DNA from 4 places in the Bacillus sp. URHA0034 genome. Region 2 is predicted to be linked to each of the others. Evidence: a T-box and tRNA genes for the amino acid it is inferred to sense, from the RefSeq annotation. Region 2 holds a T-box; the other regions hold tRNA genes.
The links. A T-box is a leader RNA that pairs with one kind of tRNA and senses whether it is charged. The one in region 2 lies ahead of proS (proline--tRNA ligase), so its partner is inferred to be a tRNA-Pro.

Region 1: it has a tRNA-Pro gene. The T-box ahead of proS (proline--tRNA ligase) is inferred to sense a tRNA for this amino acid. The anticodon was not compared.
Region 3: it has a tRNA-Pro gene. The T-box ahead of proS (proline--tRNA ligase) is inferred to sense a tRNA for this amino acid. The anticodon was not compared.
Region 4: it has a tRNA-Pro gene. The T-box ahead of proS (proline--tRNA ligase) is inferred to sense a tRNA for this amino acid. The anticodon was not compared.

Annotation. Positions count from the first base shown of each region.
Region 1 is NZ_JBWCDK010000002.1:2,648,859-2,656,598, forward strand. It holds rRNA gene ACZ9EE_RS14670 (23S ribosomal RNA) at 1-1,517, opposite strand, end outside; rRNA gene ACZ9EE_RS14675 (16S ribosomal RNA) at 1,711-3,260, opposite strand; tRNA gene ACZ9EE_RS14680 (tRNA-Gly) at 3,359-3,432, opposite strand; tRNA gene ACZ9EE_RS14685 (tRNA-Pro) at 3,450-3,526, opposite strand; tRNA gene ACZ9EE_RS14690 (tRNA-Arg) at 3,533-3,609, opposite strand; tRNA gene ACZ9EE_RS14695 (tRNA-Leu) at 3,670-3,755, opposite strand; tRNA gene ACZ9EE_RS14700 (tRNA-Leu) at 3,817-3,901, opposite strand; tRNA gene ACZ9EE_RS14705 (tRNA-Lys) at 3,916-3,991, opposite strand; tRNA gene ACZ9EE_RS14710 (tRNA-Gln) at 4,110-4,184, opposite strand; tRNA gene ACZ9EE_RS14715 (tRNA-Glu) at 4,242-4,313, opposite strand; tRNA gene ACZ9EE_RS14720 (tRNA-Ser) at 4,329-4,419, opposite strand; tRNA gene ACZ9EE_RS14725 (tRNA-Asn) at 4,427-4,501, opposite strand; gene ACZ9EE_RS14730 (SprT family protein) at 4,621-5,091, opposite strand; gene cmpA (cortex morphogenetic protein CmpA) at 5,191-5,304, shown strand; gene ACZ9EE_RS14740 (Tex family protein) at 5,383-7,569, opposite strand.
Region 2 is NZ_JBWCDK010000002.1:476,631-484,370, forward strand. It holds gene ACZ9EE_RS04665 (YdcF family protein) at 1-465, shown strand, start outside; gene ACZ9EE_RS04670 (GNAT family N-acetyltransferase) at 513-1,073, opposite strand; gene proS (proline--tRNA ligase) at 1,594-3,024, opposite strand; T-box leader at 3,135-3,355, opposite strand; gene ACZ9EE_RS04680 (hypothetical protein) at 3,458-3,598, shown strand; gene ACZ9EE_RS04685 (cupredoxin domain-containing protein) at 3,714-4,598, shown strand; partial or broken gene ACZ9EE_RS04690 (PepSY-associated TM helix domain-containing protein) at 4,639-5,178, opposite strand; gene ACZ9EE_RS04695 (sensor histidine kinase) at 5,494-6,759, opposite strand; gene ACZ9EE_RS04700 (response regulator transcription factor) at 6,769-7,440, opposite strand; gene ACZ9EE_RS04705 (ABC transporter permease) at 7,530-7,740, opposite strand, start outside.
Region 3 is NZ_JBWCDK010000002.1:2,328,794-2,336,533, reverse strand. It holds rRNA gene ACZ9EE_RS13320 (16S ribosomal RNA) at 1-1,324, shown strand, start outside; rRNA gene ACZ9EE_RS13315 (23S ribosomal RNA) at 1,518-4,452, shown strand; rRNA gene rrf (5S ribosomal RNA) at 4,536-4,651, shown strand; tRNA gene ACZ9EE_RS13305 (tRNA-Glu) at 4,693-4,767, shown strand; tRNA gene ACZ9EE_RS13300 (tRNA-Val) at 4,806-4,881, shown strand; tRNA gene ACZ9EE_RS13295 (tRNA-Arg) at 4,895-4,968, shown strand; tRNA gene ACZ9EE_RS13290 (tRNA-Pro) at 4,978-5,054, shown strand; tRNA gene ACZ9EE_RS13285 (tRNA-Met) at 5,078-5,154, shown strand; tRNA gene ACZ9EE_RS13280 (tRNA-Ser) at 5,166-5,258, shown strand; tRNA gene ACZ9EE_RS13275 (tRNA-Met) at 5,429-5,502, shown strand; tRNA gene ACZ9EE_RS13270 (tRNA-Ser) at 5,593-5,685, shown strand; tRNA gene ACZ9EE_RS13265 (tRNA-Met) at 5,862-5,935, shown strand; tRNA gene ACZ9EE_RS13260 (tRNA-Asp) at 5,940-6,016, shown strand; tRNA gene ACZ9EE_RS13255 (tRNA-His) at 6,058-6,133, shown strand; tRNA gene ACZ9EE_RS13250 (tRNA-Gln) at 6,151-6,225, shown strand; tRNA gene ACZ9EE_RS13245 (tRNA-Cys) at 6,233-6,306, shown strand; tRNA gene ACZ9EE_RS13240 (tRNA-Gly) at 6,318-6,391, shown strand; tRNA gene ACZ9EE_RS13235 (tRNA-Ile) at 6,396-6,469, shown strand; gene ACZ9EE_RS13230 (Cof-type HAD-IIB family hydrolase) at 6,964-7,740, opposite strand, start outside.
Region 4 is NZ_JBWCDK010000002.1:2,806,384-2,814,123, forward strand. It holds rRNA gene ACZ9EE_RS15540 (23S ribosomal RNA) at 1-1,640, opposite strand, end outside; rRNA gene ACZ9EE_RS15545 (16S ribosomal RNA) at 1,846-3,395, opposite strand; tRNA gene ACZ9EE_RS15550 (tRNA-Ala) at 3,561-3,636, opposite strand; tRNA gene ACZ9EE_RS15555 (tRNA-Pro) at 3,653-3,729, opposite strand; tRNA gene ACZ9EE_RS15560 (tRNA-Arg) at 3,738-3,814, opposite strand; tRNA gene ACZ9EE_RS15565 (tRNA-Leu) at 3,832-3,920, opposite strand; tRNA gene ACZ9EE_RS15570 (tRNA-Gly) at 3,928-3,999, opposite strand; tRNA gene ACZ9EE_RS15575 (tRNA-Leu) at 4,030-4,114, opposite strand; tRNA gene ACZ9EE_RS15580 (tRNA-Lys) at 4,158-4,233, opposite strand; tRNA gene ACZ9EE_RS15585 (tRNA-Thr) at 4,384-4,456, opposite strand; tRNA gene ACZ9EE_RS15590 (tRNA-Val) at 4,479-4,554, opposite strand; rRNA gene rrf (5S ribosomal RNA) at 4,562-4,677, opposite strand; rRNA gene ACZ9EE_RS15600 (23S ribosomal RNA) at 4,761-7,696, opposite strand.

The sequences.
Region 1 (7,740 bases), 2.2 Mb from region 2:
ACACATATCCAACAGTGCGCTTACCCTATCCTCCTGCGTCCCCCCATCACTCAAACGATAAAGAGGTGGTACAGGAATATCAACCTGTTGTCCATCGCCTACGCCTTTCGGCCTCGGCTTAGGTCCCGACTAACCCTGAGCGGACGAGCCTTCCTCAGGAAACCTTAGGCATTCGGTGGATGAGATTCTCACTCATCTTTCGCTACTCATACCGGCATTCTCACTTCTAAGCGCTCCACCAGTCCTTACGGTCTAGCTTCAACGCCCTTAGAACGCTCTCCTACCACTGACACCAACGGTGTCAATCCACAGCTTCGGTGATACGTTTAGCCCCGGTACATTTTCGGCGCAGAGTCACTCGACCAGTGAGCTATTACGCACTCTTTAAATGGTGGCTGCTTCTAAGCCAACATCCTGGTTGTCTAAGCAACTCCACATCCTTTTCCACTTAACGTATACTTTGGGACCTTAGCTGGTGGTCTGGGCTGTTTCCCTTTTGACTACGGATCTTATCACTCGCAGTCTGACTCCCACGGATAAGTCTTTGGCATTCGGAGTTTGTCTGAATTCGGTAACCCGATGAGGGCCCCTAGTCCAAACAGTGCTCTACCTCCAAGACTCTTACTACGTGAGGCTAGCCCTAAAGCTATTTCGGAGAGAACCAGCTATCTCCAAGTTCGATTGGAATTTCTCCGCTACCCACACCTCATCCCCGCACTTTTCAACGTGCGTGGGTTCGGGCCTCCATCCAGTGTTACCTGGACTTCACCCTGGACATGGGTAGATCACCTGGTTTCGGGTCTACGACCACATACTAAATACGCCCTATTCAGACTCGCTTTCGCTGCGGCTCCGTCTCTTCAACTTAACCTTGCATGTAATCGTAACTCGCCGGTTCATTCTACAAAAGGCACGCTATCACCCATTAACGGGCTCTAACTACTTGTAGGCACACGGTTTCAGGAACTATTTCACTCCCCTTCCGGGGTGCTTTTCACCTTTCCCTCACGGTACTGGTTCACTATCGGTCACTAGGGAGTATTTAGCCTTGGGAGATGGTCCTCCCTGCTTCCGACCGGATTTCACGTGTCCGGCCGTACTCAGGATCCACTCAGGAGGGAACGAAGTTTCAACTACAGGGCTTTTACCTTCTATGACGGGCCTTTCCAGACCGCTTCATCTACCCCGTTCCTTTGTAACTCCATGTAGAGTGTCCTACAACCCCAAGAGGCAAGCCTCTTGGTTTGGGCTAATCCCGTTTCGCTCGCCGCTACTTAGGGAATCGCGTTTGCTTTCTCTTCCTCCGGGTACTTAGATGTTTCAGTTCCCCGGGTCTGCCATCAATACCCTATGTATTCAGGTAAAGATACTGCTCCATTACGAGCAGTGGGTTTCCCCATTCGGAAATCTCCGGATCAAAGCTTACTTACAGCTCCCCGAAGCATATCGGTGTTAGTCCCGTCCTTCATCGGCTCCTAGTGCCAAGGCATTCACCGTGCGCCCTTTCTAACTTAACCTAAAAGGTTTACTCTATTTAAAATAGAGAGAAAAACTAAAATGGCGATTTTACTCGGTTTTTACTTGGTTTCTTCTATACGATTATCTAGTTTTCAAAGAACGAATATACTCTTGAGAGATTGTACTCTCAAAACTAAACAAACAAAAAACGGTCAACTTCTTATCAGTCCATAAGGACTGCATTATCCTTAGAAAGGAGGTGATCCAGCCGCACCTTCCGATACGGCTACCTTGTTACGACTTCACCCCAATCATCTGTCCCACCTTAGGCGGCTGGCTCCTTACGGTTACCCCACCGACTTCGGGTGTTACAAACTCTCGTGGTGTGACGGGCGGTGTGTACAAGGCCCGGGAACGTATTCACCGCGGCATGCTGATCTGCGATTACTAGCGATTCCGGCTTCATGTAGGCGAGTTGCAGCCTACAATCCGAACTGAGAATGGTTTTATGGGATTGGCTAGGCCTCGCGGCTTTGCTGCCCTTTGTACCATCCATTGTAGCACGTGTGTAGCCCAGGTCATAAGGGGCATGATGATTTGACGTCATCCCCACCTTCCTCCGGTTTGTCACCGGCAGTCACCTTAGAGTGCCCAACTGAATGCTGGCAACTAAGATCAAGGGTTGCGCTCGTTGCGGGACTTAACCCAACATCTCACGACACGAGCTGACGACAACCATGCACCACCTGTCACTCTGTCCCCCGAAGGGGAAATTCCTATCTCTAGGAGTGTCAGAGGATGTCAAGACCTGGTAAGGTTCTTCGCGTTGCTTCGAATTAAACCACATGCTCCACCGCTTGTGCGGGCCCCCGTCAATTCCTTTGAGTTTCAGCCTTGCGGCCGTACTCCCCAGGCGGAGTGCTTAATGCGTTAGCTGCAGCACTAAAGGGCGGAAACCCTCTAACACTTAGCACTCATCGTTTACGGCGTGGACTACCAGGGTATCTAATCCTGTTTGCTCCCCACGCTTTCGCGCCTCAGCGTCAGTTACAGACCAGAAAGCCGCCTTCGCCACTGGTGTTCCTCCACATCTCTACGCATTTCACCGCTACACGTGGAATTCCGCTTTCCTCTTCTGCACTCAAGTCCCCCAGTTTCCAATGACCCTCCACGGTTGAGCCGTGGGCTTTCACATCAGACTTAAAGGACCGCCTGCGCGCGCTTTACGCCCAATAATTCCGGACAACGCTTGCCACCTACGTATTACCGCGGCTGCTGGCACGTAGTTAGCCGTGGCTTTCTGGTTAGGTACCGTCAAGGTACCGGCAGTTACTCCGGTACTTGTTCTTCCCTAACAACAGAGCTTTACGACCCGAAGGCCTTCATCGCTCACGCGGCGTTGCTCCATCAGACTTTCGTCCATTGTGGAAGATTCCCTACTGCTGCCTCCCGTAGGAGTCTGGGCCGTGTCTCAGTCCCAGTGTGGCCGATCACCCTCTCAGGTCGGCTACGCATCGTCGCCTTGGTGAGCCGTTACCTCACCAACTAGCTAATGCGCCGCGGGCCCATCTGTAAGTGTCAGCCGAAACCGACTTTCAGCTTTCCCTCATGAGAGGAAAAGGATTATCCGGTATTAGCACCGGTTTCCCGGTGTTATCCCAGTCTTACAGGCAGGTTGCCCACGTGTTACTCACCCGTCCGCCGCTAACCAACAGGAGCAAGCTCCTATTGATTCGCTCGACTTGCATGTATTAGGCACGCCGCCAGCGTTCGTCCTGAGCCAGGATCAAACTCTCCAAGAAAGTTGATTAGCTCATTTTGTTACGTTGGCTTCATTTCGTAAGAAATGAATATTATTGTTTGTTGACGTTTTTGTTTGTTTAGTTTTCAAAGAACAATTTGGAGCGGGTGATGGGAATCGAACCCACTACATCAGCTTGGAAGGCTGAGGTTTTACCAGTAAACTACACCCGCATAATATGAATTTTGAATGGTCGGGAAGACAGGATTCGAACCTGCGACCCCTTGGTCCCAAACCAAGTGCTCTACCAAGCTGAGCTACTTCCCGTATATATGGCGCGCCCGAAAGGAGTCGAACCCATAACCTTCTGATCCGTAGTCAGACGCTCTATCCAATTGAGCTACGGGCGCATTTTGTTAAGCAACTTTTAAAGTATAACAAATCCAATTGAGATTGTCAATAACTTTTTTTGGTGCGGCCGAGAGGACTTGAACCTCCACGGGGTTGCCCCCACTAGGCCCTCAACCTAGCGCGTCTGCCATTCCGCCACGACCGCATTTATTTAGCGACAGAATCAATAATAACATCTAACTCCATCTATTTCAAGAGGAAATTAATGGTGCGGGTGAAGGGAGTCGAACCCCCACGCCTTGCGGCGCCAGATCCTAAGTCTGGTGCGTCTGCCAATTCCGCCACACCCGCATATGATAATCGAATGGTGAGCCATGAAGGACTCGAACCTTCGACCCTCTGATTAAAAGTCAGATGCTCTACCAACTGAGCTAATGGCTCATTCTAAGATGATTTCCTAAAACTGATTTGTGGTAGATCAAACGCCCTCTTCTTCGCAGACTCGCTCGTTGCTCTACCGACTGAGCTACTGGCTCATTCTAAGATAAAAAATCACAAATGGCTGGGCTAGCTGGATTCGAACCAACGCATGTCGCAGTCAAAGTGCGATGCCTTACCGCTTGGCTATAGCCCAATAAGGTTTTAAAATTTAAGAAACAGGAAATGAAACAGAGTCACTCCCCGTCCCTGATGACCCCTACGGGATTCGAACCCGTGTTACCGCCGTGAAAGGGCGGTGTCTTAACCGCTTGACCAAGGGGCCGAAACAAAAAATATATGGCGGAGAAGGAGGGATTTGAACCCTCGCGCCGGTCACCCGACCTACACCCTTAGCAGGGGCGCCTCTTCAGCCTCTTGAGTACTTCCCCATATAAATGGCTCCGCAGGTAGGACTCGAACCTACGACCGATCGGTTAACAGCCGATAGCTCTACCACTGAGCTACTGCGGAATAGTCAACATTATCTTTTCAATAAGGCATTTGCCCTATCGACTCTTTACATTATAAAGACCTATAACTATAAAGTCAATATTATTTTACATAAAGATTTTAACCATATTATCACAGAATTATAATTGAATTTCTTTAACTTTTAACAATTTCCCTCTGCACTTCCCACATACGTACTTTGAAGTATTAATACTTCTTTTTCTTTGATACGTAAGCTGACAGTTTGAGCATTGATAAATTAGTACTTTTTTTGCTGTTTGTTTTGCCTTCCTTTCAGGCAGCTGATTGCAAAATCGGGGTCCTCCTACCTTTTTTAATAAAAGCTTAAAATCTTGGTCCTTGTGCTGATATCCTCTGCCTTCAAGATGGAGGTGATAATGGCAGAGCTCGTGCTTGATGATACCAATTAACTCCTTTTCACCAAGCTGTTCTAGATACTTTTTATTAATTTCAATATTATGAGTGCCTAAAAGATATCTTCCCCCGGTTGATCGTAACCTCGGATTAAACAATGCCATATGTTTAAACGGTTTACTAAAGAAATCAAGAGATATCTTTTCTACTAATAATTGCAGTTCCCGCTGCTCCATTTTTACAGTTCCCCACTTTCCAGCGAACATGACAACCTATTATAGCATATATTGTATATACCTTTAATGAATGATGTACTTTTCGGGAGGTTTTACACTATGCCAACTTGGTTACAAAACCAAATGAAAAGGGCTTTCTATGAGAAGGACCGCTATCAGATTAAGCTGCTAAACCAGTGCTGGTTTTTTTACAGAAAAAAACACTGCTCCTAAAAGCAGTGTTCCTCTAATTACGGCGCCTCTAGTCCCCGAGCCTCTCTCGGGGCCAAAGGCGCTTTCCCTATCTTAATCTTAAGATGGCGGCAGCATGGTTAAAGCAACTCGGCCCTTTTTCATATCAACAGAGTCCACCCATACCGTAACAACATCACCTACTGAAACAATGTCCAAAGGATGTTTTACAAACCGATTGCTGAGCTTAGAAATATGAACAAGCCCATCCTGTTTAACACCGATATCAACAAAAGCACCAAAGTCGACAACATTACGAACTGTCCCTTGAAGCTCCATTCCCGCTTTCAGGTCTTCTAGTTTTAAGACATCCTTTTTCAGAAGCGGACGGGGTAAATCATCACGTGGATCTCGTTCTGGTCTTACTAAGGCATCAATAATATCCTTTAGGGTTAACTCACCTACGGATAGTTCTTCAGAAACCGCCTTTAAATCAAGACCATTTAGTGCGGTTTTTAACTTTTCTGAACCTAAGTCCTTTGCTGTCAAACCTAAACTAGTTAACAGCTTTTTAACTTCATCATAGTTTTCAGGATGAATTCCAGTCCGATCAAGTGGTTGTTTACCATCTAGCACACGCAAGAAACCAATGGCCTGCTCATAGGTTTTTGCCCCTAATCGCGGTACCTTCTTTAATTGCACTCTACTAGTAAACTTACCTTCTTCATCGCGCTTTTTGACAATATTATTGGCAGCGGTTTTGTTTAACCCCGCCACATATTGAAGTAATGAAGAAGAAGCCGTATTCACATTTACCCCAACCCGGTTAACTGCCGTCTCTACCACAAAATGCAGGGATTCGGATAGACGTTTCTGGGAAACATCATGCTGGTACTGGCCAACCCCAACTGATTTTGGATCTATTTTTACCAACTCTGCTAAAGGGTCCTGCAGGCGGCGGGCAATCGAAACAGCACTTCTTTCTTCAACTTGGAAATGTGGAAACTCTTCTCTAGCAAGGTCAGAGGCTGAATAAACACTGGCACCTGCCTCGTTGACGATTAGATAAAATATTTCTTCATCCATCTCTTTTAAGATATCAGCGACAAACTGTTCTGTCTCCCTCGAAGCAGTTCCGTTGCCAATAGCCGCCATCTCCACTTTATATTCACGTAGAATTTTAATGAATTTTTCACGTGCCTCTTTTGTTTTTGAAACAGGGGGATGCGGATAAATGACATCAATTTTCAAGACCTTCCCTGTTTCATCGACTACCGCTAATTTACATCCTGTCCGATAGGCTGGATCTACACCGATGACCACTTTGCCTTTTAGAGGTGGCTGCAGCAGTAAGTTACGGAGATTTTCCGAAAATATATGTATGGCTTGCTCTTCCGCCTTTTCCGTTAACTCAGCGCGGATCTCACGTTCGATTGAAGGCTGAATCAACCGTTTATATCCATCTTCCAACGCTTCCTGCACAAGCGGAGCAGCTGGCGAATACTGAACACCGACCCATTTTCTTGATAGATAGGTCATGATCAGTTCAGCATTCATCTTAATCGAAACACGTAAGATGTCTTCTTTTTCACCGCGATTTAAGGCCAGAATCCGGTGTGGAACAATCTTATTGACAGGTTCCTCATACTCATAATACATTTCATAGACATTTTTTTCGTCTTTTTCTGCATCTTTCACAATTGAACCGACTGTACCAGATTTAAATGTTTCTTTACGAATCCATTTACGCCCTTCGGCATCATCAGAAACCATTTCCGCAATAATATCCTTCGCACCTGCAATGGCCTCTTCAATCGTAACAACTTGTTTTTCGTCAGATAGAAACTCTTTTGCCTTTTGCTCGATATCTTCTTTTGGAAAAGTCATCAACCACACTGCAAATGGTTCTAATCCTTTTTCTTTAGCTACTGTTGCTTTCGTTCTTCGTTTTTGTTTATAAGGCCGATATAGATCTTCTACCTCCTGGAGCTTCTCTGCCTTTGTGATGGCTTTGCTTAATTCATCGGTTAATTTTCCTTGTTCCTCGATAATTCGCAAAACTTCTTCTTTTCGTTGCTCAAGGTTTTGAATGTACTGCCAGCGTTCTAAGATTGCCCTGATTTGCACCTCATCAAGGGCGCCGGTCATTTCTTTTCTATAACGGGCAATAAAAGGAACGGTGTTTCCTTCATTAAGCAATGAAATAACACTTTTTACTTGTTTATTGGAGATAGTTAGCTCAGCGGCAATTTTCCCCAAGAGTTGATCATCTTTTACAACTGTATCGTTCACAAAACAATCCTCCATCCTTTTTTCATTCCATTGTATCATTTTAAGATACTCGTTTCATTAATCGGAAAAGCAAAAGCGCCCATTTAGCGAAGTCATTAGTCGCTGGGCGCTATAGCTGGACCTTTTTTAAAAGTGTTGCAGCCAAAAAGAAAAGCAAGCTACGATAGGGTAGCTTGCTGGAATGGC
Region 2 (7,740 bases):
TATTTGATTGTTCTCGGGGCGAGGGTTAAAGGTGTGGAGCCTTCTTTGGTGTTAGCCAAGAGGATCAATGCTGCAGCAAAGTATCTAAAAGAAAATAGGGGTACCGTGGTTATTGCGTCAGGCGGCAAAGGACCTGGTGAGGACATTTCGGAAGCCGAGGCCATTAAGAGAGAGTTAGTTAACCAAGGTATTAACAAATCTCGAATCCTATTAGAAAACCGTTCGACGGATACATATGAAAATATAGAATTCTCGAAAAAACTCATTCCTGCACAACTCGATTATGGCCTTGTAGTAACGAACACCTTCCATATGTATCGTGCCCTTTCCATTGCACATTACAAGGGTGTGAGGGTGGATGGTCTAGCTGCTCCTACCCCCTGGTCCGCTGTTTTAAAATCATACTCACGCGAATATCTGGCCATTACTAAATTCTTTTTAGAAAGATATATACTAGGTTTCTAGTAATGAAAACTCGACTAGTGAGAACTCTAGTCGAGTTTTCTTCTGCCCTATTGTGTTTTTGCGTAGATACAAGTATCACGGATTTCTTGGCGATCTGCAGAAATACTGTCATTTTTTAGGATTCCTTCTAAGGGAAATCCTAATTTCTCAGGAATAGCGCGACTTTTTGTATTTCTACTGTCACATCGAATTTCTACCCGTTTTGCGTTTAGTTCATGAAAGGCAAAGTCAGTAATTGCTTGAGTAGACTCCGTAATATAGCCTTTTCCGCTTTGTCTGGTATCGATCCAGTAGCCGATTTCGAATTTTGGTATGTTCCAATCCATGCGATGCAAACCTGTTGCACCGATAAACCCGCCTGTTTCCCGGTCAAAGATATGTAGTCTTAGGTCCTCTCTGGTTAAAAATTTCGCATGTGCGTCGCGCATGTTGGCCTCGACCTCTTGCTCGGTTTGATCTCTATTGGCCCATGGCATCCACGGTTTCAGTTCTTCTAAAGATGCCTGCATAGCTTCAAAGACCACTTTTCCATCTTCAGGCATCGGCTTTCGAATATATAGTCTTTCAGTATAAATTTCTTCAGGAAATTCCATTAAAATTGGTTTCATTTAGCTACAACCCCCTTCTGAATCATTAAAATTCGCTATAGGTCTTTAGTTTTCCTTTTTTATAGGGGTCAATTTGAGATATCTATTGCAAAAATTCACTAGATATTACGACGCAAGTTCTTAGAAAAGTATCATGTGGACATGTTGCTCTATTTTTTTCTATGTAGTGTCCTCATGAACCTGTCATGTGGACAGGTTCCTCGTTTTTTCTTCTTGGATTGTCCTCATGAACCCCTCATGAGGCCAAGTTCCTCGGTTTCTTCTCTTAGATTGTCCTCATGAACCCGTCATGTGGACAGGTTCCTCGGTTTCTTCTCTTACTTTGTCCTCATGAAACCCTCAGGTGGACAGGTTCCACGGTTTCTTCTCTTACTTTGTCCTCATGAACCTGTCATGTGGACAGGTTCCTCGTTTTTTTCTCTTGGATTGTCCGCATGAACCCGTCATGCCTCAACATGCCTGTTTTTTGTCCACTATAATATAAAAAGACTCTCCCACAATGGAAGAGCCTTCACAGGTTTTAGTAAGCCTTTGCCCAATAAACCATTCTTTCTGTTTCTTTACCGCAGCATACACATTTATCCGCCACTTTTTCTTGCTCAAACGGTATACAACGAGAAGTTGCTCCTGTATCTTCTTTGATCTTTTCCTCACAGGCTAAATCTCCGCACCACATAGCTTTGATAAACCCTGGTTTCGCTTCAAGGCTATCCTTTAACTCCCCAAGAGTCGTCGCAACCGAAGTTCTCTCTTCACGATGATTTAATGCCTTATTGTAAAGGTTTGACTGGATATCTTCTAATAATTCAACCAGTTTTGTTTCTAACTCGTCTATAGAAACAACAACCTTTTCTAATGTATCCCTGCGAACCAAGACAACCTGCTTATTTTCAATATCCTTAGGTCCGACTTCAAGACGAACAGGGATCCCTTTCATTTCGTACTCATTGAACTTCCAGCCTGGTTTTTTATCGCTGGCATCAATATCAACACGAGCAACAGAAGCTAGAGACTTTTTCAACTCATAAGCAAAATCAAGCACGCCTTCTTTATGCTGTGCAATCGGAACAATCATCACTTGAGTTGGCGCAGCTTTTGGAGGTATGACCAAACCGCGGTCGTCACCGTGAACCATGATCAATGCACCGATGATTCTGGTTGTAAAGCCCCATGATGTTTGATGAACATACTGCAGTTTTCCTTCTTTGTCTGTATACTGAATGTTAAACGCTTCAGCAAACCCAGTACCAAAGTGATGGGAAGTTCCGGATTGTAATGCTTTTCCATCATGCATTAAGCTTTCAATCGTAAAAGTAGCCTTTGCTCCTGCAAACTTTTCTTTTTCCGTTTTTTGGCCCTTCACAACAGGAATCGCAAGAATTTCTTCACAAATAGCTGCATATACATTTAACATTTTAATCGTTTCTTCCATTGCCTCTTCATCCGTTGCATGGGCCGTATGACCTTCCTGCCATAAGAATTCTAATGTTCTTAAGAATGGACGTGTGGTTTTTTCCCAACGGACGACGTTAGCCCATTGATTATATAGTTTCGGGAGGTCCCGATACGAGTGGATGATATTGCTATAGTGCTCACAGAATAATACCTCTGATGTTGGGCGCACCACTAAACGTTCTGTTAAAGGCTCAGAACCGCCGTGTGTTACCCAGGCTACCTCAGGAGCAAAGCCCTCAACATGATCTTTTTCCTTTTGAAGCAGGCTTTCTGGGATGAATAATGGCATATAAACATTTTCATGCCCTGTTTCTTTAATACGTCGGTCTAACTCGTTTTTAATGTTATCCCATAAGGCATAGCCATAAGGACGGATAATCATCGAACCGCGAACACTTGAATAATCAATTAAATCTGCTTTCGTTACAACATCTGTGTACCACTGGGCGAAATCCTCGTCCATACTGGTTACATCTTTTACAAATTCCTTTGCCATTTTGACACCCCATTAATTTTTTAAATAGAAAGTTTTAGAATTTGAGTTCCAGCCCATACGCCGCTAAACGGGCGATTACACTTTTAAATATAAAAAGGCCTTGATCCTAAAAAAGGGACCAAGGCCTGGCGGTACCACCCTAAATTCATAAAGCAAAAGCTTTAAACTCTCTCGCATGATAACGGATTTTATCCGCATGTATCTTCAAGTAATAATCCGATACAGAACTCGTGAGGCAGGTTCAATTGATTGTCTTAAGAAACCTCACACCACTGGTTTCCTCTCTTGGTAAGACCCGAGTCAATTTACTAATCCCCGTCAACGTTTCAAATAGTATTTTTGAAAAAATTATATATTTCTCTATAATAAAAGTCAAATAAATTATGGATTATTCTACTCTTTAAGCTAAAATTAGGATAAAAGGGGTAAAAGGATGACAAAAGAAAAGGACGAAATAGTACAAGAAGAAGCAGAAAAAGAAATTTTACTCGAATATATGAAACTTCAAAATGAAGCCCTAAAAAGAATTTATAAAAATACTTTGGATAAAGACAAAACCAACGGTCATTCTTGATAAGAGTCATAAAACGTTCATATAAATCACAGAAAATACAAATTACAATCCATTTTTTACATTTATAATACTCTTATGTTGTTTAATTATTAAGGCACATAAGAGGAGACAAAGCATGAATATATTTTCTATTATTTCAGCCGCTTTTGTGGCCATCGGCACAGGCTATTCCATTTATCTAGTTTATCGAAATAAAAGCAAACTGAACAATACTCCAGGCATCCTGGTAAGTATGGTCATTGCGGTGATCACTGGTTTACTTACTGGAACCATCAATGGGCTGGTTTCCGGTGAGACCTTCCTGACAGTAGGAATCAGCATGATTATTGGCTTCGTCGTTGGTTTCTTAGCCGGACATCCGGTTGGGATCTTAGCGATATTGATGGGAGCAATATCTGGTTTAATGGGCGGGATAAATGGCGCTATTCTTGGACTTTTCCTCCAGTACATTAACCCGGCAATTTTGCTTGGTATCTTATTAGGATTTTATGTTGTCATTATCGGCTTTGTTATTGTGTATATCCATGTGACGACTAACAGCAAATTTTCGATCAACACAGAAGAGCTGTCACCTTTTGCCATAATCGGTGGTGGCATTGTCCTAGTTTCTTTGTTCCTGTTTATGTACAGCAGTGACATGGTAAAGTTTCCTGGTAAAAGCGAAACTGCTCAAACTCAAGCATCACAAGAAACGAGTACAGTCCCGACAGAAATAAATGTAAGCGGAGATCTTGCTCCAAAAGTCAAAATGATGGTAACCGATAAAGGTTATTCCCCTAACGTGATCCGGGTCAAAAAAGGTGTTCAGGTGGAACTTGAAATTACCAATCCATTAGACAGCAGTAACTGCTTATCTACCTTTATGATACCAGATTTGAACATTAATAATATAAAATTGAAGACGGGAACGACAAAACTGTCATTCGCCTCAGATAATAAAGGTGAATACATATTCAGTTGTGGAATGCAAATGTTTAAAGGGAAAATTATTGTCGAATAAACAAAGACGCACACGAGCAAGCCTCGTGTGCATTTTTTTATCAGATATCACTACACATATCCGTTTGTAGTTTTTTTCGCTTCCCTTCCGCACCTAGGACCCTAATTGATAGGTAGATTCCCGTACCTGTTAAAGCGATCATGGCAAGCGCAACTAAATCTATTAACCATTTAATATCGGTATTGCCAATACGGCCTTCATGCAGACCACGGATGATTCCCATAACTGAGGTTTGTCCAAATCTTTCTCTGTTCATTATGCCAGCTGGAAAATTCCCACTTCCACTAAAATTGCCGCGTCCTTGAAACTGGCCATTTCTATTAAACCTTTGGTATTGATTACCATTTTGCCCTTGTGGTTGACCGGCAGTTTGTCCAGAATTCTGCGTCATACCTTGTCTTGCTTGTCCCTGATTGGTCTGACCGTTATTAAATTGGTTTTGATTCATTTGACCTGGTTGAAAATTGCCCCTGCCACCCTCCATTGATGTTTGTCCAATTAACCATGGTTCATTCATCAATAGACCTGTAATCGACTCCATAAAGATAAAAATAGACGCAATTAAACCAATCCATAAATGAGCTTTTCTAGTACTTCATCTGTTTTTCTCCCTTCAAATATCCTGAAGCTTTAGTAAGTAGACAAACAAATTATGAATCGGTTTCCTTAAGTTTTTCTTAAGATTTGGCTGTGTTAATCTTGAATGTTGATTTCCGCTCCAGGCGGCTTCGCTTTCCGCGGGCGTGCCGGGGAGCCTCCTCGGCGCACTTGCGCCTGTGGGGTCTCCCCTGCCCCGTACTCCCGCAGGAGTCTTCGCCGCCTTCCGCTCCAATCAAAATGCTAAAAATCAATAATAACCTTTAACACAGCCTAAGATTTAAATAAGCCCCAAAAATTATTTTTGGGACTTTGGAAAGATAATTTCAATATTTGTTCCTTCACCTAAAACACTCTGAACCTTTGTCTTGCCATGATGCTTCTCAATAATCCATTTTGCTATCGACAAGCCAAGTCCTGTACCGGCTGCTTCCGTGCGCGCTTTATCACTTTGGTAAAAACGATCAAATATCTTTGGAATATCTTCTTCAGGGATTCCGATTCCTGTGTCGTTTACCTTTAAGTAGATGGAGGAATGACTCTGAGTGCAGGAAAGCGAGATTTCTCCGCCCTCTTTTGTATACTTTATGGCGTTGTCCAATAGAATGACAATTAATTGATGAATTCTTTCTTTGTCGGCAAAAAAAGTAATAGGTTCTGCAGCTTCTAGGCGCAATATTTTCTCCTGATACATCGCAAACTCTTCATACTGTTGAATAATCTCTTTTAAAAGTTCATCCAATTGGAATTCTGATTTTTTCATTTCAATTTGATCGGAATCTGACCGTGCCAGTGTCAGTAAATTGGTTACTAATTTGGAGAGCCGCCTTGATTCCTTTGAAATCGTGGAGATATCGATTATTTTTTCCTGTATAGTTGCGGTGGGCGAGCGAAACAGGATATCCGTTTTGGCCTGAATAACTGCTAAAGGCGTTCTCAACTCATGGGAGGCATCGGAAACAAACTCTTGCTGCTTTTGCCATGATTTTTTTATCGGAACCAATGCTCTACCAGCCAGGAAATAACCGGAAGCAACCGCACAAATAATTCCTACACCGCAGCCAATTAATATGATTAACAGAAGCCTTTCAAGCAGTTCATTTTCTGAATTCACATTACGAATTACTTGGACTGTAATGTTCCCTAATTCTGGAACCTGAGCCTTGAATGCCACATAGCGAAAAGTAAAGTCCTCTACATCGACGTCCTCTAAGGTGCCGTATTTCTTGGGGCGAATCAGTTTTTCATTGTCCTGAAATAACGCTGCACCGCGATCTTGCCCTGCCAACAGCTTCCCCTTGCCATCCCAGATTAACGTAATAATTCGTGGATCTCTTCGCATGAATCTTGGTTCTTCCTGATCCCCTTCAGGTTTACCATCTTGTTTAGTCTCTTGCCCGTTTGGCTGCTGATAGTGCTCAACCGATTCCAGTAATGATTGGTTAACATCCTGATATAGTTTATTATCTGTATAAAAATAGATGATGCTCCCTAGTATACTAATTAAAATAATAAAAACAATTGAATTGATAAAAGTAAGTCTAATGTGTGTTTGACGAAACATAGGCGGCCCCTATTCTTCGTTCAGCATGTAGCCCACACCGCGGATTGTTTTTATATCAGTATGGTAGCCGAACGGCTCTAATTTTTTGCGAAGATGATGCATGAACACCTCAACAATGGCAACCGTTGTATCGGAGTCGAATCCCCATACACGATCATATATTTGTTCTTTTGTTAAAATAACTCCCTTATTTTGAATTAAATATTCCAATAGCTCATATTGCTTAGCTGTTAGTTTGATGGATTCTCCATCCACAAGAATATCGCGTTCCTTGCCTAATAACTCAATGCCGCGATATTTAATAGTTTGATCGGTTGTTAAGCTGCCGCTTCTTCTTAATAACGCTCTGATTCTCGCCTTCAATTCGGCAGCTTGAAATGGTTTTACTAAGTAATCATCCCCGCCAAAATCAAGGCCTTTTACGCGGTCCTCTAAAGAGTCTCTTGCTGTCAGGAATAAGACCGGGATTTTTAATCCTTCCTTACGGATGGTCTGCAGCACTTCAAAACCATCGATTTCAGGTATCATGACATCCAAAACAATTAAATCATGGATGTTTTGCATCGCTAAGAATAAAGCATCCTCTCCGTTTGAGGCATGATCAACCTCAAATTCATCCGATAAAAGTTGAACAATCGATTCTAATAAAGAAAGGTTATCCTCTACCACCAATAATCGCATTTCTATCTCTCCTTAACATTAATTACATTCTTTTTATTATAGAGGAAACGAAGCGGACGCAACAGTAGCGTACCGCTTCATTTTCCCAATTATTCATACCTTAATGCCTGAATTGGATTTAACTTGGATGCTTTATTTGCCGGGAATACACCAAATACGACTCCAACGACTAACGAGAACAAGAAAGAAAATAGGATCACGTTAGAAGAGAAGGAGACACTTAGGCTGAATAGGGATGAAACTAATTTCCCTATACCTACCCCTGAGATAATCCCTATTAGTCCGCCGACACCGCTCAAT
Region 3 (7,740 bases), 1.9 Mb from region 2:
CTTACAGATGGGCCCGCGGCGCATTAGCTAGTTGGTGAGGTAACGGCTCACCAAGGCGACGATGCGTAGCCGACCTGAGAGGGTGATCGGCCACACTGGGACTGAGACACGGCCCAGACTCCTACGGGAGGCAGCAGTAGGGAATCTTCCACAATGGACGAAAGTCTGATGGAGCAACGCCGCGTGAGCGATGAAGGCCTTCGGGTCGTAAAGCTCTGTTGTTAGGGAAGAACAAGTACCGGAGTAACTGCCGGTACCTTGACGGTACCTAACCAGAAAGCCACGGCTAACTACGTGCCAGCAGCCGCGGTAATACGTAGGTGGCAAGCGTTGTCCGGAATTATTGGGCGTAAAGCGCGCGCAGGCGGTCCTTTAAGTCTGATGTGAAAGCCCACGGCTCAACCGTGGAGGGTCATTGGAAACTGGGGGACTTGAGTGCAGAAGAGGAAAGCGGAATTCCACGTGTAGCGGTGAAATGCGTAGAGATGTGGAGGAACACCAGTGGCGAAGGCGGCTTTCTGGTCTGTAACTGACGCTGAGGCGCGAAAGCGTGGGGAGCAAACAGGATTAGATACCCTGGTAGTCCACGCCGTAAACGATGAGTGCTAAGTGTTAGAGGGTTTCCGCCCTTTAGTGCTGCAGCTAACGCATTAAGCACTCCGCCTGGGGAGTACGGCCGCAAGGCTGAAACTCAAAGGAATTGACGGGGGCCCGCACAAGCGGTGGAGCATGTGGTTTAATTCGAAGCAACGCGAAGAACCTTACCAGGTCTTGACATCCTCTGACACTCCTAGAGATAGGAATTTCCCCTTCGGGGGACAGAGTGACAGGTGGTGCATGGTTGTCGTCAGCTCGTGTCGTGAGATGTTGGGTTAAGTCCCGCAACGAGCGCAACCCTTGATCTTAGTTGCCAGCATTCAGTTGGGCACTCTAAGGTGACTGCCGGTGACAAACCGGAGGAAGGTGGGGATGACGTCAAATCATCATGCCCCTTATGACCTGGGCTACACACGTGCTACAATGGATGGTACAAAGGGCAGCAAAGCCGCGAGGCCTAGCCAATCCCATAAAACCATTCTCAGTTCGGATTGTAGGCTGCAACTCGCCTACATGAAGCCGGAATCGCTAGTAATCGCGGATCAGCATGCCGCGGTGAATACGTTCCCGGGCCTTGTACACACCGCCCGTCACACCACGAGAGTTTGTAACACCCGAAGTCGGTGGGGTAACCGTAAGGAGCCAGCCGCCTAAGGTGGGACAGATGATTGGGGTGAAGTCGTAACAAGGTAGCCGTATCGGAAGGTGCGGCTGGATCACCTCCTTTCTAAGGATAATGCAGTCCTTACGGACTGATAAGAAGTTGACCGCTTTTTGTTTGTTTAGTTTTGAGGGAGCAATTCTCTCAAAGTCATTTCGTTCTTTGAAAACTAGATAATTGTATAGAAGAAACCAAGTAAAAACCGAGTAAAATCGCCATTTTAGTTTTTTCTCTCTATTAAATAGAGTAAAACCTTTTAGGTTAAGTTAGAAAGGGCGCACGGTGAATGCCTTGGCACTAGGAGCCGATGAAGGACGGGACTAACACCGATATGCTTCGGGGAGCTGTAAGTAAGCTTTGATCCGGAGATTTCCGAATGGGGAAACCCACTGTTCGTAATGGAGCAGTATCTTTACCTGAATACATAGGGTATTGATGGCAGACCCGGGGAACTGAAACATCTAAGTACCCGGAGGAAGAGAAAGCAAACGCGATTCCCTAAGTAGCGGCGAGCGAAACGGGATTAGCCCAAACCAAGAGGCTTGCCTCTTGGGGTTGTAGGACACTCAACATGGAGTTACAAAGGAACGGGGTAGATGAAGCGGTCTGGAAAGGCCCGTCATAGAAGGTAAAAGCCCTGTAGTTGAAACTTCGTTCCCTCCTGAGTGGATCCTGAGTACGGCCGGACACGTGAAATCCGGTCGGAAGCAGGGAGGACCATCTCCCAAGGCTAAATACTCCCTAGTGACCGATAGTGAACCAGTACCGTGAGGGAAAGGTGAAAAGCACCCCGGAAGGGGAGTGAAATAGTTCCTGAAACCGTGTGCCTACAAGTAGTTAGAGCCCGTTAATGGGTGATAGCGTGCCTTTTGTAGAATGAACCGGCGAGTTACGATTACATGCAAGGTTAAGTTGAAGAGACGGAGCCGCAGCGAAAGCGAGTCTGAATAGGGCGTATTAGTATGTGGTCGTAGACCCGAAACCAGGTGATCTACCCATGTCCAGGGTGAAGTCCAGGTAACACTGGATGGAGGCCCGAACCCACGCACGTTGAAAAGTGCGGGGATGAGGTGTGGGTAGCGGAGAAATTCCAATCGAACTTGGAGATAGCTGGTTCTCTCCGAAATAGCTTTAGGGCTAGCCTCACGTAGTAAGAGTCTTGGAGGTAGAGCACTGTTTGGACTAGGGGCCCTCATCGGGTTACCGAATTCAGACAAACTCCGAATGCCAAAGACTTATCCGTGGGAGTCAGACTGCGAGTGATAAGATCCGTAGTCAAAAGGGAAACAGCCCAGACCACCAGCTAAGGTCCCAAAGTATACGTTAAGTGGAAAAGGATGTGGAGTTGCTTAGACAACCAGGATGTTGGCTTAGAAGCAGCCACCATTTAAAGAGTGCGTAATAGCTCACTGGTCGAGTGACTCTGCGCCGAAAATGTACCGGGGCTAAACGTATCACCGAAGCTGTGGATTGACACCGTTGGTGTCAGTGGTAGGAGAGCGTTCTAAGGGCGTTGAAGCTAGACCGTAAGGACTGGTGGAGCGCTTAGAAGTGAGAATGCCGGTATGAGTAGCGAAAGATGAGTGAGAATCTCATCCACCGAATGCCTAAGGTTTCCTGAGGAAGGCTCGTCCGCTCAGGGTTAGTCGGGACCTAAGCCGAGGCCGAAAGGCGTAGGCGATGGACAACAGGTTGATATTCCTGTACCACCTCTTTATCGTTTGAGTGATGGGGGGACGCAGGAGGATAGGGTAAGCGCGCTGTTGGATATGCGCGTCTAAGCAGTTAGGCTGAGAAGCAGGAAAATCCGCTTCTCGTAAAGGCTGAGCTGTGACAGCGAGGGAAATATAGTACCGAAGTTCCTGATTCCACACTGCCAAGAAAAGCCTCTAGCGAGATAAAAGGTGCCCGTACCGCAAACCGACACAGGTAGGCGAGGAGAGAATCCTAAGGTGAGCGAGAGAACTCTCGTTAAGGAACTCGGCAAAATGACCCCGTAACTTCGGGAGAAGGGGTGCTCTTTGGGGTTCATAGCCTCGAAGAGCCGCAGTGAATAGGCCCAGGCGACTGTTTAGCAAAAACACAGGTCTCTGCGAAGCCGCAAGGCGAAGTATAGGGGCTGACGCCTGCCCGGTGCTGGAAGGTTAAGAGGAGGGGTTAGCTCACGCGAAGCTCTGAATCGAAGCCCCAGTAAACGGCGGCCGTAACTATAACGGTCCTAAGGTAGCGAAATTCCTTGTCGGGTAAGTTCCGACCCGCACGAAAGGCGTAACGATCTGGGCACTGTCTCAACGAGAGACTCGGTGAAATTATAGTACCTGTGAAGATGCAGGTTACCCGCGACAGGACGGAAAGACCCCGTGGAGCTTTACTGTAGCCTGATATTGAATTTTGGTACAGCTTGTACAGGATAGGTAGGAGCCTGAGAAGCCGGAGCGCCAGCTTCGGTGGAGGCGTCGGTGGGATACTACCCTGGCTGTATTGAAATTCTAACCCACACCCCTGATCGGGGTGGGAGACAGTGTCAGGTGGGCAGTTTGACTGGGGCGGTCGCCTCCTAAAGAGTAACGGAGGCGCCCAAAGGTTCCCTCAGAATGGTTGGAAATCATTCGTAGAGTGTAAAGGCACAAGGGAGCTTGACTGCGAGACCTACAAGTCGAGCAGGGACGAAAGTCGGGCTTAGTGATCCGGTGGTTCCGCATGGAAGGGCCATCGCTCAACGGATAAAAGCTACCCCGGGGATAACAGGCTTATCTCCCCCAAGAGTCCACATCGACGGGGAGGTTTGGCACCTCGATGTCGGCTCATCGCATCCTGGGGCTGTAGTCGGTCCCAAGGGTTGGGCTGTTCGCCCATTAAAGCGGTACGCGAGCTGGGTTCAGAACGTCGTGAGACAGTTCGGTCCCTATCCGTCGTGGGCGCAGGAAATTTGAGAGGAGCTGTCCTTAGTACGAGAGGACCGGGATGGACGCACCGCTGGTGTACCAGTTGTCTTGCCAAAGGCATCGCTGGGTAGCTATGTGCGGACGGGATAAGTGCTGAAAGCATCTAAGCATGAAGCCCCCCTCAAGATGAGATTTCCCATAGCGTCAAGCTAGTAAGATCCCTGAAAGATGATCAGGTTGATAGGTCAGAGGTGGAAGCGTGGCGACATGTGGAGCTGACTGATACTAATCGATCGAGGACTTAACCATAGTCTAAAGCGAATAAACTCGTTTTTACCAAATTTCTTCTATATTATCTAGTTTTGAGAGAACGATCTCTCTAATTTCATAAGTCTGGTAATTAAGGCGAGAAGGTCACACCCGTTCCCATACCGAACACGGAAGTTAAGCTTCTCAGCGCCGATGGTAGTTGGGACTTTGTCCCTGTGAGAGTAGGACGTTGCCAGGCTTCGCCCCTTTGGGGCTATTATTTTGCCAATTTTAGTATTTGGCCCCTTGGTCAAGCGGTTAAGACACCGCCCTTTCACGGCGGTAACACGGGTTCGAATCCCGTAGGGGTCACCAAGATTTTTCGTAATATTGAAAAAAACTTACATTAATTCGGAGGATTAGCTCAGCTGGGAGAGCATCTGCCTTACAAGCAGAGGGTCGGCGGTTCGATCCCGTCATCCTCCACCATTTAGTTTATTTTGCGCCCGTAGCTCAATTGGATAGAGCGTCTGACTACGGATCAGAAGGTTATGGGTTCGACTCCTTTCGGGCGCGCTTATTTTACGGGAAGTAGCTCAGCTTGGTAGAGCACTTGGTTTGGGACCAAGGGGTCGCAGGTTCGAATCCTGTCTTCCCGACCAGTCGCAGGTTGAAATTTAATTATGGCGGTGTAGCTCAGCTGGCTAGAGCGTACGGTTCATACCCGTAAGGTCGGGGGTTCGATCCCCTCCGCCGCTACCATATTTTTTTACGGAGGAATACCCAAGTCTGGCTGAAGGGATCGGTCTTGAAAACCGACAGGCGGGTCAAACCGCGCGGGGGTTCGAATCCCTCTTCCTCCTCCATATTTACTTGATTTGATATTTCTATTATCGCGGGGTGGAGCAACGAGCGTTGCTTCAAGGAATAAACTGCGAGTTGTACCCATCGAGCTGCTGCTTGAATAGGCATTCTGAGATGGGGACAGTCAGTAACAAAACATGGAGCATTTTCCAAACTTTATAATTTCTATTATCGCGGGGTGGAGCAGTCTGGTAGCTCGTCGGGCTCATAACCCGAAGGTCGTAGGTTCAAATCCTGCCCCCGCAATTTGGTCCGGTAGTTCAGTTGGTTAGAATGCCTGCATGTCACGCAGGAGGTTGGGGGTTCATCCCCTCCGCAGCTACCATATTTTTTTACGGAGGAATACCCAAGTCTGGCTGAAGGGATCGGTCTTGAAAACCGACAGGCGGGTCAAACCGCGCGGGGGTTCGAATCCCTCTTCCTCCTCCATATTTACTTAACTTTATATTTTTATCTTTTATTATCGCGGGGTGGAGCAACGAGCGTTGCTTCGAGAATAAACTGCGAGTTGTACCCATCGAGCTGCTGCTTGAATAGGCATTCTGAGATGGGGACAGTCAGTAACAAAACATGGAGCATTTTCCAAACTTTATAATTTCTATTATCGCGGGGTGGAGCAGTCTGGTAGCTCGTCGGGCTCATAACCCGAAGGTCGTAGGTTCAAATCCTGCCCCCGCAATTTTGGTCCGGTAGTTCAGTTGGTTAGAATGCCTGCCTGTCACGCAGGAGGTCGCGGGTTCGAGTCCCGTCCGGACCGCCATTTTTTTACTAGTAGCTTGACTACTATTGATATATATTTCGGCGATTGTGGCGAAGTGGTTAACGCACCTGATTGTGGTTCAGGCATTCGTGGGTTCGATTCCCATCAGTCGCCCCATTTTCTTTTTAAACTATTGGGCTATAGCCAAGCGGTAAGGCATCGCACTTTGACTGCGACATGCGTTGGTTCGAATCCAGCTAGCCCAGCCATTTTTAAGGCAGCATAGCCAAGTGGTAAGGCCGAGGTCTGCAAAACCTCTATCCCCGGTTCAAATCCGGGTGTTGCCTCCAAAATTTATATTGCGGGTGTAGTTTACTGGTAAAACCTCAGCCTTCCAAGCTGATGTAGTGGGTTCGATTCCCATCACCCGCTCCAATATGGGCCTATAGCTCAGCTGGTTAGAGCGCACGCCTGATAAGCGTGAGGTCGATGGTTCGAGTCCATTTAGGCCCACTAAAAAACCTGATTTCCAAATGGAAATCAGGTTTTTTTCGCGTGAAGGAATAGCTGTTTCATGAGGACAAAGAGAGAAGGATTTAAGCTAGATATGTCCGCATGAGCGTCCATGAGGACAAAAAGAGGAAGATTTAAGCAAGATATGTCCGCATGAAGCGTCCATGAGGACAAAAAGAGGAAGATTTAAGCAAGATATGTCCGCATGAAGCGTCCATGAGGACAAAAAGAGGAAGATTTAAGCAAGATATGTCCGCATGAAGCGTCCATGAGGACAAAAAGAGGAAGATTTAAGCAAGATATGTCCGCATGAAGAGTTCATGAGGACAAAGAGAGAAGGATTTAAGCTAGATATGTCCGCATGAAGAGTTCATGAGGACAAAGAGAGAAAGATATATGTAAAATATGTCCACATGAACCGTCCATAAAGACAAAAGAGATGAGCATCTAATTTTTCAAAACAGTTACCAGAACTGTTCGTTAACTCGTAAGTACTAAAAAGCAAGACTTTCTTCCAACAGACCCACCTTGATAAGTCCATTGAGGATCCCATGTTGAGAGGAAGAAGTTGTAATGACATCCGCCGCTGCTTTTGCTTCTGGCACAGCATTCCCCATCGCTACTCCTGTTCCTACCGTTGTTAACATCTCAATGTCATTTAATCCATCCCCAAAGGCAAAGGCATTTTCTTTTTCAATACCTAATACTTCTAGAAGTTTACGAATCCCGACTGCTTTAGATGCGCCGCGTGGGAGAATATCGTAGGCAACATCATGCCATTTTACGAAACTGAAATCAGCGAAGCGATCGATATAACGTGTCGCATCCTTTTCGCTGCAGTATAAATGACCTTGATAGATCGACAATTGATTAAAATAATCTTTATCTACCTCGGGATAGGGCATCATCAAGGAGTCGAAGCTAGCTTCAATAAACGGATGGTTTTTTTCATTTACTTTATAATCCTCATGACTGCAATATGCTAAGGCATGGCCGTTGTGAAACGTCATAGCAGACATGGATTGCAGGACACAAGGGTCAATTGGATTGGAGTAGACCTCTTTTCCTTGGTACACCACATATTGTCCGTTCATGGAAACATAAGAATCAATGTTAAGTTCCTTTTGAATCCAGTAAAACATCTTAGGGACACGCCCAGTCGCAATGACAGTCTGAATCCCTTTATCCTGAAGCTGCCGAACCGCTTTCTTCGTAGACTCTGGAATTACCTTTTTATCATCTAATAACGTTCCATCAATATCAAAAAAAAC
Region 4 (7,740 bases), 2.3 Mb from region 2:
TCATCGCTAGAGGCTTTTCTTGGCAGTGTGGAATCAGGAACTTCGGTACTATATTTCCCTCGCTGTCACAGCTCAGCCTTCGCGAGAAGCGGATTTTCCTGCTTCTCAGCCTAACTGCTTAGACGCACATATCCAACAGTGCGCTTGCCCTATCCTCCTGCGTCCCCCCATCACTCAAACGATAAAGAGGTGGTACAGGAATATCAACCTGTTGTCCATCGCCTACGCCTTTCGGCCTCGGCTTAGGTCCCGACTAACCCTGAGCGGACGAGCCTTCCTCAGGAAACCTTAGGCATTCGGTGGATGAGATTCTCACTCATCTTTCGCTACTCATACCGGCATTCTCACTTCTAAGCGCTCCACCAGTCCTTACGGTCTAGCTTCAACGCCCTTAGAACGCTCTCCTACCACTGACACCAACGGTGTCAATCCACAGCTTCGGTGATACGTTTAGCCCCGGTACATTTTCGGCGCAGAGTCACTCGACCAGTGAGCTATTACGCACTCTTTAAATGGTGGCTGCTTCTAAGCCAACATCCTGGTTGTCTAAGCAACTCCACATCCTTTTCCACTTAACGTATACTTTGGGACCTTAGCTGGTGGTCTGGGCTGTTTCCCTTTTGACTACGGATCTTATCACTCGCAGTCTGACTCCCACGGATAAGTCTTTGGCATTCGGAGTTTGTCTGAATTCGGTAACCCGATGAGGGCCCCTAGTCCAAACAGTGCTCTACCTCCAAGACTCTAACTACGTGAGGCTAGCCCTAAAGCTATTTCGGAGAGAACCAGCTATCTCCAAGTTCGATTGGAATTTCTCCGCTACCCACACCTCATCCCCGCACTTTTCAACGTGCGTGGGTTCGGGCCTCCATCCAGTGTTACCTGGACTTCACCCTGGACATGGGTAGATCACCTGGTTTCGGGTCTACGACCACATACTCATACGCCCTATTCAGACTCGCTTTCGCTGCGGCTCCGTCTCTTCAACTTAACCTTGCATGTAATCGTAACTCGCCGGTTCATTCTACAAAAGGCACGCTATCACCCATTAACGGGCTCTAACTACTTGTAGGCACACGGTTTCAGGAACTATTTCACTCCCCTTCCGGGGTGCTTTTCACCTTTCCCTCACGGTACTGGTTCACTATCGGTCACTAGGGAGTATTTAGCCTTGGGAGATGGTCCTCCCTGCTTCCGACCGGATTTCGCGTGTCCGGCCGTACTCAGGATCCACTCAGGAGGGAACGAAGTTTCAACTACAGGGCTTTTACCTTCTATGACGGGCCTTTCCAGACCGCTTCATCTACCCCGTTCCTTTGTAACTCCATGTTGAGTGTCCTACAACCCCAAGAGGCAAGCCTCTTGGTTTGGGCTAATCCCGTTTCGCTCGCCGCTACTTAGGGAATCGCGTTTGCTTTCTCTTCCTCCGGGTACTTAGATGTTTCAGTTCCCCGGGTCTGCCATCAATACCCTATGTATTCAGGTAAAGATACTGCTCCATTACGAGCAGTGGGTTTCCCCATTCGGAAATCTCCGGATCAAAGCTTACTTACAGCTCCCCGAAGCATATCGGTGTTAGTCCCGTCCTTCATCGGCTCCTAGTGCCAAGGCATTCACCGTGCGCCCTTTCTAACTTAACCTAAAAGGTTTTACTCTATTTAATAGAGAGAAAAACTAAAATGGCGATTTTACTCGGTTTTTACTTGGTTTCTTCTATACGATTATCTAGTTTTCAAAGAACGATTAAAAAAAGCTTTGAGAGAATTGCACTCTCAAAACTAAACAAACAGAAAACCATCAAACAAACGTTTTTGTCTGGCTCATATGTCCAGCTTATATCCTTAGAAAGGAGGTGATCCAGCCGCACCTTCCGATACGGCTACCTTGTTACGACTTCACCCCAATCATCTGTCCCACCTTAGGCGGCTGGCTCCTTGCGGTTACCCCACCGACTTCGGGTGTTACAAACTCTCGTGGTGTGACGGGCGGTGTGTACAAGGCCCGGGAACGTATTCACCGCGGCATGCTGATCCGCGATTACTAGCGATTCCGGCTTCATGTAGGCGAGTTGCAGCCTACAATCCGAACTGAGAATGGTTTTATGGGATTGGCTAGGCCTCGCGGCTTTGCTGCCCTTTGTACCATCCATTGTAGCACGTGTGTAGCCCAGGTCATAAGGGGCATGATGATTTGACGTCATCCCCACCTTCCTCCGGTTTGTCACCGGCAGTCACCTTAGAGTGCCCAACTGAATGCTGGCAACTAAGATCAAGGGTTGCGCTCGTTGCGGGACTTAACCCAACATCTCACGACACGAGCTGACGACAACCATGCACCACCTGTCACTCTGTCCCCCGAAGGGGAAATTCCTATCTCTAGGAGTGTCAGAGGATGTCAAGACCTGGTAAGGTTCTTCGCGTTGCTTCGAATTAAACCACATGCTCCACCGCTTGTGCGGGCCCCCGTCAATTCCTTTGAGTTTCAGCCTTGCGGCCGTACTCCCCAGGCGGAGTGCTTAATGCGTTAGCTGCAGCACTAAAGGGCGGAAACCCTCTAACACTTAGCACTCATCGTTTACGGCGTGGACTACCAGGGTATCTAATCCTGTTTGCTCCCCACGCTTTCGCGCCTCAGCGTCAGTTACAGACCAGAAAGCCGCCTTCGCCACTGGTGTTCCTCCACATCTCTACGCATTTCACCGCTACACGTGGAATTCCGCTTTCCTCTTCTGCACTCAAGTCCCCCAGTTTCCAATGACCCTCCACGGTTGAGCCGTGGGCTTTCACATCAGACTTAAAGGACCGCCTGCGCGCGCTTTACGCCCAATAATTCCGGACAACGCTTGCCACCTACGTATTACCGCGGCTGCTGGCACGTAGTTAGCCGTGGCTTTCTGGTTAGGTACCGTCAAGGTACCGGCAGTTACTCCGGTACTTGTTCTTCCCTAACAACAGAGCTTTACGACCCGAAGGCCTTCATCGCTCACGCGGCGTTGCTCCATCAGACTTTCGTCCATTGTGGAAGATTCCCTACTGCTGCCTCCCGTAGGAGTCTGGGCCGTGTCTCAGTCCCAGTGTGGCCGATCACCCTCTCAGGTCGGCTACGCATCGTCGCCTTGGTGAGCCGTTACCTCACCAACTAGCTAATGCGCCGCGGGCCCATCTGTAAGTGTCAGCCGAAACCGACTTTCAACTTTTCCTCATGAGAGGAAAAGGATTATCCGGTATTAGCACCGGTTTCCCGGTGTTATCCCAGTCTTACAGGCAGGTTGCCCACGTGTTACTCACCCGTCCGCCGCTAATCAACAGGAGCAAGCTCCTATTGATTCGCTCGACTTGCATGTATTAGGCACGCCGCCAGCGTTCGTCCTGAGCCAGGATCAAACTCTCCGAGAAAGTTGATTTAGCTCATTTTGTTACGTTGGCTTCATTTCGTAAGAAATGAATATTATTGTTTGTTGACGTTTTTGTTTGTTTAGTTTTCAAAGAGCAATCGTCGTTTATGCGACTTTTATATATTAACAAAGTAATTTTACATTGTCAATACCATTTTAATTTATTTGGTGGAGTCTAGGGGGATCGAACCCCTGACCTCCTGCGTGCAAAGCAGGCGCTCTCCCAGCTGAGCTAAGACCCCGAAATAATTAAATAAATGGTCGGGAAGACAGGATTCGAACCTGCGACCCCTTGGTCCCAAACCAAGTGCTCTACCAAGCTGAGCTACTTCCCGATAAATAATGGCGCGCCCGAAAGGAGTCGAACCCATAACCTTCTGATCCGTAGTCAGACGCTCTATCCAATTGAGCTACGGGCGCATTATTCATTTCTTAAATGGTGCCGAGGACCGGAATCGAACCGGTACGGTAGTCACCTACCGCAGGATTTTAAGTCCTGTGCGTCTGCCAGTTCCGCCACCCCGGCATTTGAGAGCGGAAGACGGGATTCGAACCCGCGACCCCCACCTTGGCAAGGTGGTGTTCTACCACTGAACTACTTCCGCGTATATGGTACTTATTTTCTCTCACAAAAATGGTGCGGGTGAAGGGAGTCGAACCCCCACGCCTTGCGGCGCCAGATCCTAAGTCTGGTGCGTCTGCCAATTCCGCCACACCCGCAATATTATCTTATCGCAAAAAATTATTTCATTCGTAAAACCTATGGTGAGCCATGAAGGACTCGAACCTTCGACCCTCTGATTAAAAGTCAGATGCTCTACCAACTGAGCTAATGGCTCTTATGAAGATGATTCCCTACAACTAATTTGTGGTAGGTCAGATGCTCAAAAGAACTTGCGTTCTTTCTCGCAGATTGCCCGCAGAAGCTGATTCACAGAAGTTTGCAATCTGCTCTACCAACTGAGCTAATGGCTCGTACAAAGAAAAGGTGCCGGCGAGAGGACTTGAACCCCCAACCTACTGATTACAAGTCAGTTGCTCTACCAATTGAGCTACCCCGGCGTCGTAAAGTAAGGAAAAAATATGGTGGAGGATGACGGGATCGAACCGCCGACCCTCTGCTTGTAAGGCAGATGCTCTCCCAGCTGAGCTAATCCTCCATATAAAGCCTGGCAACGTCCTACTCTCACAGGGACAAAGTCCCAACTACCATCGGCGCTGAGAAGCTTAACTTCCGTGTTCGGTATGGGAACGGGTGTGACCTTCTCGCCTTAATTACCAGACTTATGAAATTAGAGAGATCGTTCTCTCAAAACTAGATAATATAGAAGAAATTCGTAAAAACGAGTTATTCGCTTTAAAAAATATGGTTAAGTCCTCGATCGATTAGTATCAGTCAGCTCCACATGTCGCCACGCTTCCACCTCTGACCTATCAACCTGATCATCTTTCAGGGATCTTACTAGCTTGACGCTATGGGAAATCTCATCTTGAGGGGGGCTTCATGCTTAGATGCTTTCAGCACTTATCCCGTCCGCACATAGCTACCCAGCGATGCCTTTGGCAAGACAACTGGTACACCAGCGGTGCGTCCATCCCGGTCCTCTCGTACTAAGGACAGCTCCTCTCAAATTTCCTGCGCCCACGACGGATAGGGACCGAACTGTCTCACGACGTTCTGAACCCAGCTCGCGTACCGCTTTAATGGGCGAACAGCCCAACCCTTGGGACCGACTACAGCCCCAGGATGCGATGAGCCGACATCGAGGTGCCAAACCTCCCCGTCGATGTGGACTCTTGGGGGAGATAAGCCTGTTATCCCCGGGGTAGCTTTTATCCGTTGAGCGATGGCCCTTCCATGCGGAACCACCGGATCACTAAGCCCGACTTTCGTCCCTGCTCGACTTGTAGGTCTCGCAGTCAAGCTCCCTTGTGCCTTTACACTCTACGAATGATTTCCAACCATTCTGAGGGAACCTTTGGGCGCCTCCGTTACTCTTTAGGAGGCGACCGCCCCAGTCAAACTGCCCACCTGACACTGTCTCCCACCCCGATAAGGGGTGCGGGTTAGAATTTCAATACAGCCAGGGTAGTATCCCACCGACGCCTCCACCGAAGCTGGCGCTCCGGCTTCTCAGGCTCCTACCTATCCTGTACAAGCTGTACCAAAATTCAATATCAGGCTACAGTAAAGCTCCACGGGGTCTTTCCGTCCTGTCGCGGGTAACCTGCATCTTCACAGGTACTATAATTTCACCGAGTCTCTCGTTGAGACAGTGCCCAGATCGTTACGCCTTTCGTGCGGGTCGGAACTTACCCGACAAGGAATTTCGCTACCTTAGGACCGTTATAGTTACGGCCGCCGTTTACTGGGGCTTCGATTCAGAGCTTCGCGTGAGCTAACCCCTCCTCTTAACCTTCCAGCACCGGGCAGGCGTCAGCCCCTATACTTCGCCTTGCGGCTTCGCAGAGACCTGTGTTTTTGCTAAACAGTCGCCTGGGCCTATTCACTGCGGCTCTTCGAGGCTATGAACCCCAAAGAGCACCCCTTCTCCCGAAGTTACGGGGTCATTTTGCCGAGTTCCTTAACGAGAGTTCTCTCGCTCACCTTAGGATTCTCTCCTCGCCTACCTGTGTCGGTTTGCGGTACGGGCACCCTTTTATCTCGCTAGAGGCTTTTCTTGGCAGTGTGGAATCAGGAACTTCGGTACTATATTTCCCTCGCTGTCACAGCTCAGCCTTCGCGAGAAGCGGATTTTCCTGCTTCTCAGCCTAACTGCTTAGACGCACATATCCAACAGTGCGCTTGCCCTATCCTCCTGCGTCCCCCCATCACTCAAACGATAAAGAGGTGGTACAGGAATATCAACCTGTTGTCCATCGCCTACGCCTTTCGGCCTCGGCTTAGGTCCCGACTAACCCTGAGCGGACGAGCCTTCCTCAGGAAACCTTAGGCATTCGGTGGATGAGATTCTCACTCATCTTTCGCTACTCATACCGGCATTCTCACTTCTAAGCGCTCCACCAGTCCTTACGGTCTAGCTTCAACGCCCTTAGAACGCTCTCCTACCACTGACACCAACGGTGTCAATCCACAGCTTCGGTGATACGTTTAGCCCCGGTACATTTTCGGCGCAGAGTCACTCGACCAGTGAGCTATTACGCACTCTTTAAATGGTGGCTGCTTCTAAGCCAACATCCTGGTTGTCTAAGCAACTCCACATCCTTTTCCACTTAACGTATACTTTGGGACCTTAGCTGGTGGTCTGGGCTGTTTCCCTTTTGACTACGGATCTTATCACTCGCAGTCTGACTCCCACGGATAAGTCTTTGGCATTCGGAGTTTGTCTGAATTCGGTAACCCGATGAGGGCCCCTAGTCCAAACAGTGCTCTACCTCCAAGACTCTAACTACGTGAGGCTAGCCCTAAAGCTATTTCGGAGAGAACCAGCTATCTCCAAGTTCGATTGGAATTTCTCCGCTACCCACACCTCATCCCCGCACTTTTCAACGTGCGTGGGTTCGGGCCTCCATCCAGTGTTACCTGGACTTCACCCTGGACATGGGTAGATCACCTGGTTTCGGGTCTACGACCACATACTCATACGCCCTATTCAGACTCGCTTTCGCTGCGGCTCCGTCTCTTCAACTTAACCTTGCATGTAATCGTAACTCGCCGGTTCATTCTACAAAAGGCACGCTATCACCCATTAACGGGCTCTAACTACTTGTAGGCACACGGTTTCAGGAACTATTTCACTCCCCTTCCGGGGTGCTTTTCACCTTTCCCTCACGGTACTGGTTCACTATCGGTCACTAGGGAGTATTTAGCCTTGGGAGATGGTCCTCCCTGCTTCCGACCGGATTTCACGTGTCCGGCCGTACTCAGGATCCACTCAGGAGGGAACGAAGTTTCAACTACAGGGCTTTTACCTTCTATGACGGGCCTTTCCAGACCGCTTCATCTACCCCGTTCCTTTGTAACTCCATGTTGAGTGTCCTACAACCCCAAGAGGCAAGCCTCTTGGTTTGGGCTAATCCCGTTTCGCTCGCCGCTACTTAGGGAATCGCGTTTGCTTTCTCTTCCTCCGGGTACTTAGATGTTTCAGTTCCCCGGGTCTGCCATCAATACCCTATGTATTCAGGTAAAGATACTGCTCCATTACAAGCAGTGGGTTTCCCCATTCGGAAATCTCCGGATCAAAGCTTACTTACAGCTCCCCGAAGCATATCGGTGTTAGTCCCGTCCTTCATCGGCTCCTAGTGCCAAGGCATTCACCGTGCGCCCTTTCTAACTTAACCTAAAAGGTTTTACTCTATTTAATAGAGAGAAAAACTAAAATGGC